Regions from separate parts of the Exiguobacterium sp. SH4S7 genome, predicted to be linked through region 1. Evidence: riboswitches for the same ligand, from Rfam matches in the RefSeq annotation. Region 1 holds a riboswitch; each other region holds the start of a gene.

Region 1 (4,490 bases):
CGGCGTTTACGCGTTGTTGATTTTCTTATTGAATCCATGGTTCGAATCAGTCCATGTCATCGTGGCGACGGTTTTGGCGCGAATCGTGTCTTCGTTATTCAATTATTACGTCAACCGGAAAGTCGTCTTCAAATCGAAAGCGAAGCGCTCGATGTTGAAATACTTTGGGCTGGTCGCTGTGCAGATGGCGCTGTCGGCGAGTCTCGTCTACGTGTTGTTCCTGCTGTTCCGGGACGGCGAGGTCATCCTCAAGGTCGCCGTCGACAGTGTGTTGTTCGTATTGAGTTACTACGTCCAAAAGAGATGGATCTTCAAACGCTAAAAGGCCCGACAGCTGTCGGGCCTTTCGTCAATAAGCGAGCGTTCCGAGTTTGACCGACGTGTAGCGGTGCAACTCGCGCACGTCGGTAATCCCGGTCTTGATCATCATGTCGCGCATGAGCAGGGCGCAGACGCGGGCGTCCTCGGCGGCATCGTGGTGGATGAACGGGACGTTCAAATGCTCGGCCATCGTGTTCAACTTATGGTTCGGTAGCCCCGGGTATAGCTTGCGGGACAACTTGACGGTGCAGCCGTATTCAATCGTCGGGAAAGTGAACAAGTCGTACTTGGCGATCGCTTTGCGGAGCGCACCCATGTCAAACGCGGCGTTATGGGCTATGACGACGTCGACGGCGTTCAGTGTCGGATAGAGCTGTTCGAGCACTTCGGGCAATGCCGGGGCGTCCCAGACGTCGCTCGGGCGAATCCCGTGGACGCGAATGTTGCCTTGGTCAAAGTCTTCCTCAGGATTGACGAGCAATTGGTTCGTCTCGACGACTTCACCGTCTGTAAGTAAACTCCAACCGACAGAGCAGATGCTCCGACTGTCGCGATTGGCCGTCTCGACGTCGATTGCTAGAATAGAATGTGGCATAAAAGTTCCTCTCTTCGTTAAAAATCTGTACAAAAAAAGTCTAACACAAGGTTAGACTGGAAAGCGATCATGCGGCCGAGAGGTGCCGACACGCCTCGGCGCAGCGCAAGCACGCCTCAGAGCAACGTTGGCAATGGTCGTATAAGTGACGCCCGCATTCGACGGCACACGTATCACACACTTGCGCGCAGAGCGCCGCGATCGGTCTTGTGAACGCAGAGTCGGTTTCGAGCGCGTTCAAGGTGAGTGTGGCGACTTCGGCACATTCTTTCGTCAACCGGATACATTCCGAGACCATCAGCAGGTCTTCTTCTTGTAAACATTTCGAGAAGCAATGGTTGCTCGCCCGGATACAATCGATCACGGCCAAAATCGTCTCTTCGACAGAGGCTCGGTTCATTGGAAGTCCCCCTTAAGATAAATGATGTCTTACAATCATTACCCGGTTCGTGTCGACTTAAACCGAGGCGGGGACACAAAAAAGCCGGCCCACATCAGTGGACCGACTTAAGGAATGGAGCATAGCGGGCTCGAACCGCTGACCTCCACGCTGCCAGCGTGGCGCTCTCCCAGCTGAGCTAATGCCCCGTTGGAAATTATTATATCATTCTAATAAATGATTTGGCAACAAGAAAAACGAAAGAAGTTTGAAAATCATTTTTTTGAAGTTTAATGAGCGCTAGAGCCGGGAAAAATAGACAGAATGTTATATTAAGAAAGCAGGTGCAACGTATGGAGATGATTTTGCTAGCGCTACTGCCCGCACTCATGTGGGGGAGTATCCCGCTTATCGTATCTATTGTCGGCGGCAAGCCGATTCAACAATTGATCGGCACGACGATCGGCGCGATGGTGATGGCGGTTGTCATCGCGCTCGTCTTCAAACCAGAGTTCACGACGCTCGCGATCGTGACTGGTTTCATTTCGGGTGTGTTCTGGGCGCTCGGACAGTACCTTCAGTTCCAGTCGTTCCAAATTTTAAGCGTCTCGAAAGCGATGCCGATCAGTACAGGGATGCAGCTTGTCGGGACATCACTGTTCGGAGTCATCGTTCTCGGGGACTGGAAGACATCGACCGAGCTATGGCTCGGCTTCTCGGCCCTCGTTTTGATCATCATCGGGGCCGTCATGACGTCATATCAACAAAATAAAGAATCGGACAGCAGTAGTGCTTTGAAAAAAGGGCTACTCGTGCTCCTCGTTTCGAGCATCGGTTACGTGACGTACGCCGTCCTGACCAACTACTTTGAAGTGGACGGCATCACCGCCATCCTACCGCAGTCACTCGGGATGTTCATCGCCGCGCTCTTGTTCAGTCTTCGTGAAAAAGATGTGAAAAAAATTGATCCGAAGACGTTCAAGAACATCTTCGCCGGGCTTGCCTGGGGCATCGGGAATTTCGGGTTGTTCGTCTCGAGCGGAGAAGTCGGCATCGCCACGTCGTTCGCCTTGTCACAATTGAACGTCGTCGTCGCAACGCTCGGTGGCATTTACTTGTTAAAAGAAGAAAAGACGACGAAAGAACGTGTCTTCGTGTTTATGGGGATCGGTCTGATCGTGGTCGCTGGATTCATGCTCGGGCTTGCCAAGAGCTAAAAAAACGACGGGCATGAGGCCCGTCGTTGTCAGCTTGTCCACGTCTGGTCGATGAACTCGTCACGGCCAGATTGTTTCCGGTCCGCTTTATAGTGGGCCGGATTTTTTTTATGATAATCTTGATGATAGTCTTCGGCCGGGTAAAAGACGTCAGCCGGTAAGATTTTCGTCACGATCGGTTGTTTGAACTTTCCGCTCGCGGCGAGCGCGTCGCGACTCTGTTCTGCCGCCACGCGTTGCTCTTCCGTATGATAGAAGATGGCGGGCGCGTATTGTTGCCCGCGGTCTTGGAACTGGCCGCCGTCGTCGGTCGGATCAGTCTGAATCCAATACAATTCGAGCAGGCGCTCATATGAGAATTGAGAAGGATCGAACGTGATCTCGACGACCTCGTAGTGACCACTCGTGCCTGTCTTGACGTCTTTATACGTCGGATTGTTAACGTGTCCGCCTGTATAACCGGATACGATTCCTTCGATTCCTGGCTGTTCCTCGAACGGTGTCACCATGCACCAAAAACAACCACCTGCGAATGTAGCTTTTTCCAAAATAAAATCCCCCTCATGTTCATTCCAAAAAAACGCCCATGTCATCGACATGAGCGTTTTGTCATATCGTCCAAGGCGATGCCTTGCTGGAAGTAGCACCTTGCCGAAGCAGGTTGCTGTGAAGTCGTAGAGCCAGGTCTCTCGTTCACTCAAGATATCGATATGTAGTTGGTGACAGCATCATATCATCTGTCTCGTTTAAACGTCAACGATTTGGTGTGCGCCGAAGTTGAAATAGCGTGGCACCAACAATCAAGATAATGAGGGCGATGGACGCAGGGAATGCCCACGGCAAATCATCCCCAAACAATTGTAGAAAGAACAGGGCGAACACGGACAGTAAAACAAGGATGTAAGAGCGGGACATGGCTACCTCCAATAACGTTTCTTCTAGTGTATCAAGTTGCACATCCAATGGCGATAAAAAGAAGGGGATTCGATGCATTAAGCGAATACCGAATAACATTGCCTATAAGGAGGGAATTGGATGCAAGACTTATTTGAACTAGACATCGAGACCGCACAGCGCGGATATAAAGAAGGGACGTTCACGGCCCGGGACGTGACGGCCTACTATTTGACACGGATCGCTAGCTTGAACGATAAACTGAAAGCGGTCATCCAAGTGAACCCGGACGCGTTGTTTGAGGCGGAGGCGGCTGACCGTGCCTACCGACGCGGAGACCGGCTGCCACTCCTCGGTATTCCCGTTTTACTCAAGGACAACATCGAGACGGCGGGACTCATGAGGACGACTGCCGGCGCCGTAGCGCTCGAGCATCACTTTGCCGGTCGTGACGCTGAACTCGTCCGTCGCCTCCGTGAGCACGGGGCGGTCATTCTCGGCAAAGCCAATTTATCGGAATGGGCCAATTTTTTGACGGAGGACATGCCGAACGGATGGAGCGGGGTCGGTGGCCAGACGCTCAATCCGTATGGTGACAATCTCGACGTCGGCGGTTCGAGTTCTGGTTCGGCGTCAGCGGTCGCTGCGAACTTGACGATGCTCGCTGTCGGCAGCGAGACGAGCGGGTCGATCATCCACCCGAGCGTCCATAACGGCATCGTCGGCATCAAACCGACGGTCGGGCTCATCAGCCGGAGTGGGATCATCCCGATTTCGCGGTCGCAAGATACGGCCGGTCCGATGGCGCGGACGCTCCGCGACGCGGTGCTCGCACTAGAAGCGATGTGCGGGGAAGACGACTCGGACCCGGCGACGACACATCTACCGGCCGGTCCACCGTACCGGACGTGTCTCGACGAACGTCAAGCCGTCGGCATGCGCGTCGGTTTCGTGAAGGCGGAACTGTCGGATGAAGAACAGACGCTCTATCAAGCGGCGCTGGCGTTACTCAAAGCGAGCGGGGTCGAGCTCGTCGAAGTCGACCTGCCGTCAAACGACGGACTTGACCAAGGCGACGTCCTCT
Region 2 (4,490 bases), 370 kb from region 1:
TCATGGGACGGACGACGAGCAAGTCCGGCTTCGTCATGCGACCGCCCTCGCCGACAAGATTGGTTCGCAAGCAGAGCTTTGGATCTTGCCGTTCGCCCATCAGCTCCCGTTCTGGGAAAAATGGAAGACGACGGACCGAGCGATGGATTGGATGTTGGCGATTGCAAGAAAAAAATGACTAGTACCCGAGCGGGGTACTAGTCATTTTGAGTTAAAAGACGATTGGGCCGGCCGCGATGACTTTCTCACTCGCTTTCGTGAATCGTTTAAAGTTTTGTTGGAACTTCAAGGCGAGCGCTCGCGCTTCGACATCGTAATGAGCCGTATCTTTCCAAGTGTCACGTGGGTTGAGCACGTCTTGTGGGACGCCATCGATATGGACCGGGATGTCGACGTTGAAGATGTCGTGCTTCACAGTGTCGACGTCACGCAATTGACCGTTGATTGCGGCGTTCACCATGGCCCGTGTGTAGCTGAGCTTCATACGTGACCCTTCACCGTAAGCCCCGCCGGTCCAACCCGTGTTGACGAGGTAGACGTCGACGTTATGCTGCTCGATCAACTTACCGAGCATGTCGGCGTACCGTTCCGGGGCGAGCGGCAAGAACGGTGAGCCGAAGCAAGTCGAGAACGTTGCTTGTGGCTCAGTCACGCCGCGCTCCGTGCCGGCTAGTTTTGACGTGTAGCCGGATAGGAAGTGATACATCGCCTGCTCTTTCGTCAACTTGCTGATCGGCGGGAGCACCCCGTAAGCATCGGCCGTCAAGAAGACGATCGTGTTCGGGTGACCGGCCCGTGAAGGGAGCATCGCGTTATCGATGTATTGAATCGGATAAGCTGCTCGCGTATTCTCGGTGAGCGAGATGTTTTTGTAGTCGGCTGAGCGGTCTTCGTTCAAGACGACGTTTTCGATCAACGATCCGAAACGGATAGCGTCATAAATTTGCGGCTCGTTCTCACGTGACAAGTTGATCGTCTTGGCGTAGCAACCGCCTTCGATATTGAAGATGCCGTCTGGCGACCAACCGTGCTCATCGTCACCGATGAGATGACGTTCCGTATCGGCCGAGAGCGTCGTCTTGCCCGTGCCCGATAGTCCGAAGAAGAGCGCCGTCTCCCCGGCGTCCGAGACGTTGGCCGAGCAATGCATCGACAAGACGTGCTGTTCAGGTAATAGGAAGTTCATGACCGAGAAAATCGATTTTTTAATTTCGCCGCCGTATTCTGTTCCCCCGATCAGAATGGTACGTTTGGCGAACGAGACGAGGATAAACGTTTCTGAGTTCGTCCCGTCAACTGTTGGGTCGGCCTTGTAGCTCGGTGCATAAATGACCGTGAATGGGTCAAACGCAGCTCTCGTCGGCCACTCTCGCAAGAACAACTGCTTCGCGAACAAGCTGTGCCACGCATACTCGGTGATGGCGCGTACCGGTAGCGTGTAGTGCTCATCTGCTCCAGCCGAAGCTTCGAGATAATACAGCTTCTGTTTCGTCTCGAGATGAGTGAGGACTTTGTCGAGAAGAGCGGTGAACTTGTCTTCTGCGATCGGCTGATTGACCGGACCCCAGTCCACTAACGAGTTGCTGACTTCATCTTGGACGACGAATTTGTCTTTCGGTGACCGCCCTGTGAATTTCCCTGTACTGACCGATAAAGCCCCGTCTTTCGTCAGTACGCCTTCACCGTTACGAATGGCTTCTTCCACCAGTTCTGGAACCGTTAAGTTCCGTAATACATCGGCACCCTTAATTAATTCTTCGATTTTCAGGAGCGTAGTCGCCATCCTGAATCCCACCTTTCCCCTAAATAGATGTGGATGAAATCCGCATACTTCCGCGATTAATTAGTATGACACTTTTTATTATATGTGACACACTAATCAAAAACAAGCATTTCTTTACCCTTTAAAGTAAGCGCTTTCTTACAAAGACATTCTAACATATTCTGTATAAGCGGGGAGTGAAAAAACGGAAACCGTCAAAAAAATGTTTGATATTTCACAAACATAAATGATTTCCGTGATTACGAAGAAATTTACAAATTAAGCGGATACGCTTGACAGAACGGTATGGCATTTATATGATGGTGTTCGTAACGGATACTCTTATTCTGAGCGGTGGAGGGAACAAGGCCCTACGAAGCCCAGCAACCGTCCGATCCTGTAGTCTTTTTCGGAAAAGGTGCTATCCTGAAGCGAAGCGACAGCTTCGAACGATAAGAGGGTAAGGAAGAACGATTCAACCTTTCCCATTGAACGTGGCGAAAGGTTTTTTTCATTACCGTCCCAAAGCAACGCGTAAGGGGAACGAGTACCGTCCACACATCACCCTTATTAATAGGAGGTTTTTCGAAATGTCAAACTTGAACCGTCGACTTTTCACTTCGGAGTCCGTCACTGAAGGACATCCGGATAAAATTTGTGACCAAATCTCAGATGCGATTTTGGATGCAATTTTGGCTGAAGATCCAAACGCCCGCGTTGCGGCTGAGACGTCTGTCACGACAGGTCTCGTGCTCGTAGCTGGTGAAATCACGACATCGACTTACGTGGATATCCCGAAAGTTGTACGTGAAACTGTTCGTGAGATCGGCTACACGCGCGCCAAATATGGTTTTGACGCTGAGACTTGTGCTGTACTCACAGCAATCGACGAGCAGTCGGCAGACATCGCACTCGGTGTCGACCAAGCGCTCGAAGCTCGTGAAGGTCAAATGACTGACGAAGAAATCGATGCGATCGGTGCCGGTGACCAAGGCCTCATGTTCGGTTATGCAACGAACGAGACACCTGAACTCATGCCGCTCCCGATCTCACTCGCTCACAAATTGTCACGTCGCTTGGCAGAAGTCCGCAAAAACGGAACGCTCACTTACCTTCGTCCAGACGGTAAGACGCAAGTAACTGTCGAATACGACCAAGACAACAACCCGGTCCGTATCGATACGATCGTCATCTCGACGCAACACGCAGAAGACATCACGCTCGAGCAGATCCAAGCGGACCTTAAAGAACACGTGATCGAAGCAGTCATCCCGGCTGAACTCATCGACGCCGAGACAAAATACTTCATCAACCCGACTGGCCGTTTCGTCATCGGTGGACCACAAGGTGATGCAGGTCTCACAGGACGTAAAATCATCGTCGACACATACGGTGGATACGCTCGCCACGGCGGTGGTGCGTTCTCAGGTAAAGATCCTACCAAAGTTGACCGTTCGGCAGCATACGCGGCCCGCTACGTGGCGAAAAACCTCGTGGCAGCTGGACTTGCTGACAAAGCGGAAGTTCAACTTGCATACGCGATCGGTGTCGCACACCCGGTTTCAATCGCGGTGGACACGTTCGGCACTGGTAAATTGAGCGAGACTGAACTCGTTGAACTCATTCGTGAGAACTTCGACCTTCGTCCGGCCGGCATCATCAAGATGCTCGACCTTCGTCGCCCGATCTACAGACAGACAGCAGCTTACGGACACTTTGGTCGCACAGACGTTGAACTCCCATGGGAGCAGACGGACAAAGCGGCAGTGCTTGAAGAAGGCGCAAAACGTTTCGCATAAGCAATAAAAAACGACCTTTCGCGAGAAAGGTCGTTTTTTATTATGCTTGTGGTTTATTTTCGTTTGTTGCGTTCTCGTTGCCAAGTGCCGTATCTTTCGCCTCGACGACTTTCTCGCCAATATCTTGCAAATCTGATTTTGCTTCCTGGGCCGTCTCGACGACTTTGTTCACGTCTTGTTTGACCGTGTCGACTTCACCGACAACTTTTTCATAGACGTTTTGCACATCGGTCGACACTTCTTGAATCATACCTGAAGCCGATTTCACTTGCTCGATGACTTGAGACGCTTTACCGGCCGGATCTTCTTTGATCGTGTCGACGAGACCGCCGACAGACGACTTCGCATTCGTGAGTGACTGTTTCGTCGTCTCACGGTTCGACGAGCTAAGTAGGGCGATCAGACCGCCGACGAGCGCACCGAGAAGCATTCCGGTCACGACGTTGATTCTAGGACCACCCGAGTTGGTTTGGTCGAATTGGCGATTCGGGTTGTTAGCGTTAGCTGCGTGCGGATCGTCTTGTAATGTTGGTTCCATGTCTAAACACTCCTTTGTAAGTTGGCATTGGTACTCATATACCCTAGTTAAAATAGAAAATAACGTTCTGCTTGATTTCGACACGAAAAAGTAATAGAAGGGCAGGATATTTTTTACGTGATGGGGAATGATAGTACTAGATTGGCCAAAAGGGGGAAGCTGTTATGAAGATGCGGGAAGCCGTACCAGAAGATGCCGCCACGATTCGAGATATCGCACTTGCGACCATCAGTGTGACAGATGACGTTCGGTCTAAGGTGATGGAGCGCGCCTATCAACAAGAAGAGATCGTCCGGGCCATCGGTTCGAGTGAAGAAGCGAAAGAACAGTTGTTCATCGTCGGTGAGGCCGAAGGAGACGTTATCGGGTTTTACCATGCGATCGACCGCGG
Region 3 (4,490 bases), on a different contig from region 1:
GTCCCGGCGTCCCCGAAACCACCGACGGCACCGCCGACGGCAAGGATGTGATCGACCGCGAACCGGGTCTCTGGCCCATACGCGGTGAAACTGGACTCACTCAAGTCGAGTTCGACGAGCCGGCCGCATTGCTCGGCCAAGGCGAGACCGGTATTGACGCCGGCATCAGGCGAACTGTCGCCGCTCAAATAGCGGGCCTCGTAAAACTTGGCGACCGTGTCGATGACGCCGGCCCGGAAGTAGTCGTACGGCGAGTCGGTCACGACCCTTGCGTCGACGATGACCCGCTCGATGACGACGCGAAACACGTCGTAGCGGTCATAGGTGCCGTGCTCGTCATAGATGACGCTGAGCGGTGTGAAGGCGGCACAGTTCGAGGCGAGCGTCGGGATGACGATCAGCGGGACACCTTGCCGGTAAGCGACGAGTTTCGCCGTGTCGACGAGCTTGCCCCCACCGACGGCAAGGAGGACGTCCGCATCCTTCAAACGGAGCCGTTCGACCTCGGCGTCCGTGCATTCGCCACGGAACAGCGATGTCGGATAGGCAGTGATCGCTGGCAGGACACGCTTGACGACGTCAAAACCGTTCTGCCCGCGCAGCACGTGAGCACGACGGCCAGCGATCAATTCATCGAGCCGCTCGAGCCCGTCATCCGCATGGTCGTACTCGAGCACGGCTTGGCGGATCATGCCCGGACCTCTTCATACGTCGCGAACAGTTTCTCGATCCGCTCGACGGCCTCGTCGATCTTCGGCTCGGCGGAGACGAGCCCGAACCGGACGTACCGCTCGCCTTCTGAGCCGAAGAAATAGCCCGGCGTCACGGCGACCCCTGCCTCGTGGAGCAGCTTATGCGAGAACGATTTTGCGTCCCCGTCCGGCACTTTCGCCCAGACGAAGAACGAGCCACTCGGGGCCGTGATGTCCCATCCGGCCTGACGTAACCCGTCGACGAGCCGGTCGCGGCGGGCCTCATACAACCGTGACAAGTCGTCCCGGAGCGAACGTGGCGACTCGAGCGCGGCGATGGCCGCCTCTTGGATGGCCGAGAACACACTCACATGGACGTGGTCTTGATACGTGTTGATCGCCTCGATGATGTCGCGGTTGCCGACGGCGAAAGCGACCCGCCAGCCGGACATGTTGAACGCCTTCGACATCGTATACACCTCGATGCCGATGTCTTTCGCACCCGGCGTCTGCAGGAAGCTCGGCGGGACGTGCCCGTCGAAACCGATGCTGCCGTACGCGAAGTCGTGGACGACCATGAGGTCATGCTTATTCGCGAACCGGACCGTGTCGTCAAAGAACGCGGGCGACGCGACGGCGCCGGTCGGATTGCTCGGGTAGTTCAAATACATGAGTCGCGCTCCCTGCGGATCGAGCGTCTCGTAATCAGGAAGATAGCCGTTCTCTTCCCGGAGGACGAGGTCGTGGACGACCGCACCGGCGAGACGCGCCCCCGAGATGTAGTCCGGGTAGCCCGGGTTCGGGAGCAACATGCCGTCACCTGGCTCGAGCACACATTGCGGGAGCGTGATGAGTCCCGACTTGCTGCCGATCAAGATGGCCACTTCGGTCTCGGCATCGAGCGCGACGCCGTATTCGGTCTGGTAGAACGTCGCGACCGCTTGCTTCAGGCGCGTCTGTCCCCGGAACGGTCCGTATTGGTGTGTCGCCGGGTCGAGCAGGGCCGTCTGCAACGCCTCACAGATCGGGGCCGGTGTCGGCAAGTCGGGCGTTCCTTGGCCAAGCCGGATGACCTCGCGGCCTGAACGCTCGAGTGCGGCGACTTCAGCGGCGAGTCCGACGAAATGCTGGGGTGGTAACGTTTTAAGTAACTTCGAGCGTCTGTCTGTCATGAATAGTCCTCCTATGCAAAAACACCCCTTTCCGAGGAAAGGGGTGTCGAGATACGGACGTATTCAAACAACCACCTTTCCATCTCTCAAGGTCACCTTGCTGGAATTAGCACAGTATTGAAACAATCTGTTGCTGAAGCTTCATCGGGCCAGTCCCTCCGCTTCTCTTGATAGAAAGTGTTTTTATATGCAATTGATAATTTCTGTAATATGTCATTTAGTAAACCAAACGTTACCAACCTTGTCAATCCTTATTTCAAAAATTCCTTACCGCTATTGAATCCCGGTAAAAAAACGTTCATAGTAAAAGGTGAACGTTATTCTGCAAAATTTACAGCATGAGGGGATAGACCATTGGAACTAAACCGTCAATTGATATGGAAGTTAAGCGTGATCGGGCTGATTCTGCTCGTCCTATGGAAAGTCATCAGCGAGCCGGACACGATCTCTCGGGTCATGCAGTATGCGTTTCAGCTGTTGACGCCGATCATCATGGGGATCGCCATCGCGCTGCTCCTCAACACCGTCCTATCCTATATAGAAGAGCGGTTCCACTTGAAGCGCTACCAAGGCTTGTTGATCGTCTACGTCACGTTCATCGGGATCCTTGTCGTGTCAGCGGTGACGCTGTTCCCTCGCATCTATTCGAGCGTCGCGTCTCTCATCGAGGAGCTCCCGTTTTATATTCGCCAAATCGATGGCTTTCTCGGGCAGCTGAAAACGTATGTCGAGGAGTATAATGCGACGATCGCCCAAGCGATCGATTTTAACCGGTTCGAGGAACGGTATTCCGGATGGGTCGAGACGGCCGTCGTGTCTTCGGTCGGTTACGTGTCGAGCTTCACGATGACGTTGATCAACTTGTTGATCGGGATCGTCATCTCGATCTACTTGTTGAAAGACAAGGAAGTGTTCGCCCGGATGTTCAAGCGTCTACTGTACGCGATGTTCCCGGTCGCCTCGGCGAAGACGACGATCGACATCTTCCAAGAGATGGACTATATCTTTAAACGCTACATCATCGGAAAGTCGCTCGACTGTCTCATCATCGGCGTGATGGCCGTCATCGGGCTCTTGATCATCGGCGCGCCGTACGCGCTCTTGCTCGGTGTCATCATCGGGGTGCTGAACTTCATCCCATACGTCGGGCCGCTCTTAGGGATGATCCCGGCGTTCATCATCACCTACTTCTACGACCCGTTCACGGCCCTGCTCGTCTTGTTGTTCATCTTCTTGCTGCAACAGTTCGACGGACTTTGGCTCGGCCCGAAAATTCTCGGCGACAGCGTCGGGATCACCCCGTTCTGGGTCATCACATCGATCATCATCGGGGGGAGCCTGTTCGGCCTCGTCGGGATGTTCATCAGCGTACCCGTGACCGCGATGATTCAAGTCGTCTTGTCCCGGTTGATCGATTATCGGCTCACCCGCAAGAATTTAAATGAACTGTTATGACGCAAGTCAAAATATGTTGACACATTTCAAGAATCTGTCATACAGTTGAAACGAAGAGTAAACTTTCAGAAAGGAGGACCCGCCATGTCAGTCATGACGCAGCCACATCGTATCCAATTTCATACTGACAGGTCGGGGTCTTCCGTTTCATGAACTGAAGTCACCCGCCTGTCTTCCGAGGCGTGCATAAGCAAGTAGGGACGAGTATGCCTCCGTGCATCCTTCGTCCCTTTTATTTTGTAGAAGCAGGTGAAACGCATGATTCAATCACTCAAACGGCTCGACCGTAACATTTGGATTCGCTTCCTCGGCGAGACGATCACCGGTGTCATGATGTTCATGATCGCCCCGTTCCTCGTCCTCTATTACAGCGACAAGCTCGACAGCTACGTCCAAGTCGGCGTCATCTTAGCGACCGGACCGATCATGGCGCTCATCGGCTCGGTCGTCGGCGGACGTCTCGCCGACTTATACGGTCGAAAACCGGTCATGATGACCGCCATCCTCGGTGATGCGGTCGCGCTCATCGGTTTCGCTTTCGCGGAAACGTTTTGGCCGCTGCTCCTTTTGAACGCCATGCTCGGTTTGACGAACTCGCTGTTCCACCCGGCAGCGAGCGCGATGGTCGCCGACGTGACCGAGCCGGAACAGATGAACGAGGCGTTCGGTCTCTTACGGATGGGGCATAATATCGGGGCGGCGTTCGGTCCCCTGCTCGGCAGTGCCGTCTTGTTCATCGACCGACAGTACATCTTCTTCACGGCAGCGTTCGTCTTCGCCTTGTACGCGCTCGTTCTCGGACGTTTCATCCGCGAGTCGCTCCCAGAGACGACCGAAGCGGAGACACCGTCGAACCGTGACGTCTTACGCGTCTTTTACAACGACAAAGTCTTTCTCGTCTTCATCTTCGCCGGCGTCTTCATCTCGATGGGCTTCTCGCTGATCGAGAGCATGTTGCCGCTGTTCTTGAAAGAGTCGATGCCGTCGTTCACCGACCGCGAGAACCCGTTCGCCTATCTGCTCGCCTTGAACGGCATCATGGTCGTCTTGTTCCAATTCCCGATCGCCTCAAAACTCGGGCGCAAACCGTTCGGCAACGTCATGCTGGTCGGGGCGACGATTTTCGGGATCGGGATGATGTTGATTGCGGTCGTGCCGCGGCTCCTCTATA

The links. A riboswitch is a leader RNA that binds a small molecule or an ion and turns the genes downstream of it on or off. The one in region 1 is predicted to bind S-adenosylmethionine.
Region 2: linked by a shared signal. The riboswitch ahead of metK (methionine adenosyltransferase) and the one ahead of msrA (peptide-methionine (S)-S-oxide reductase MsrA) in region 1 are both predicted to bind S-adenosylmethionine.
Region 3: linked by a shared signal. The riboswitch ahead of EVJ29_RS10035 (aminotransferase class I/II-fold pyridoxal phosphate-dependent enzyme) and the one ahead of msrA (peptide-methionine (S)-S-oxide reductase MsrA) in region 1 are both predicted to bind S-adenosylmethionine.

The regions. Positions count from the first base shown of each region.
Region 1 is NZ_SJUT01000001.1:773,106-777,595, forward strand. It holds gene EVJ29_RS03875 (bifunctional glycosyltransferase family 2/GtrA family protein) at 1-322, shown strand, start outside; gene EVJ29_RS03880 (3'-5' exonuclease) at 350-916, opposite strand; gene EVJ29_RS03885 (four-helix bundle copper-binding protein) at 984-1,316, opposite strand; tRNA gene EVJ29_RS03890 (tRNA-Ala) at 1,432-1,504, opposite strand; gene EVJ29_RS03895 (GRP family sugar transporter) at 1,649-2,512, shown strand; gene msrA (peptide-methionine (S)-S-oxide reductase MsrA) at 2,542-3,060, opposite strand; SAM riboswitch class I at 3,122-3,221, opposite strand; gene EVJ29_RS15540 (hypothetical protein) at 3,266-3,505, opposite strand; gene EVJ29_RS03905 (amidase family protein) at 3,548-4,490, shown strand, end outside.
Region 2 is NZ_SJUT01000001.1:402,631-407,120, forward strand. It holds gene EVJ29_RS01980 (alpha/beta hydrolase family protein) at 1-178, shown strand, start outside; gene pckA (phosphoenolpyruvate carboxykinase (ATP)) at 212-1,783, opposite strand; SAM riboswitch class I at 2,102-2,221, shown strand; gene metK (methionine adenosyltransferase) at 2,353-3,561, shown strand; gene EVJ29_RS01995 (YtxH domain-containing protein) at 3,602-4,099, opposite strand; gene EVJ29_RS02000 (GNAT family N-acetyltransferase) at 4,264-4,490, shown strand, end outside.
Region 3 is NZ_SJUT01000004.1:199,821-204,310, forward strand. It holds gene EVJ29_RS10030 (iron-containing alcohol dehydrogenase) at 1-692, opposite strand, end outside; gene EVJ29_RS10035 (aminotransferase class I/II-fold pyridoxal phosphate-dependent enzyme) at 689-1,864, opposite strand; SAM riboswitch class I at 1,941-2,041, opposite strand; gene EVJ29_RS10040 (AI-2E family transporter) at 2,219-3,319, shown strand; gene EVJ29_RS10045 (MDR family MFS transporter) at 3,578-4,490, shown strand, end outside.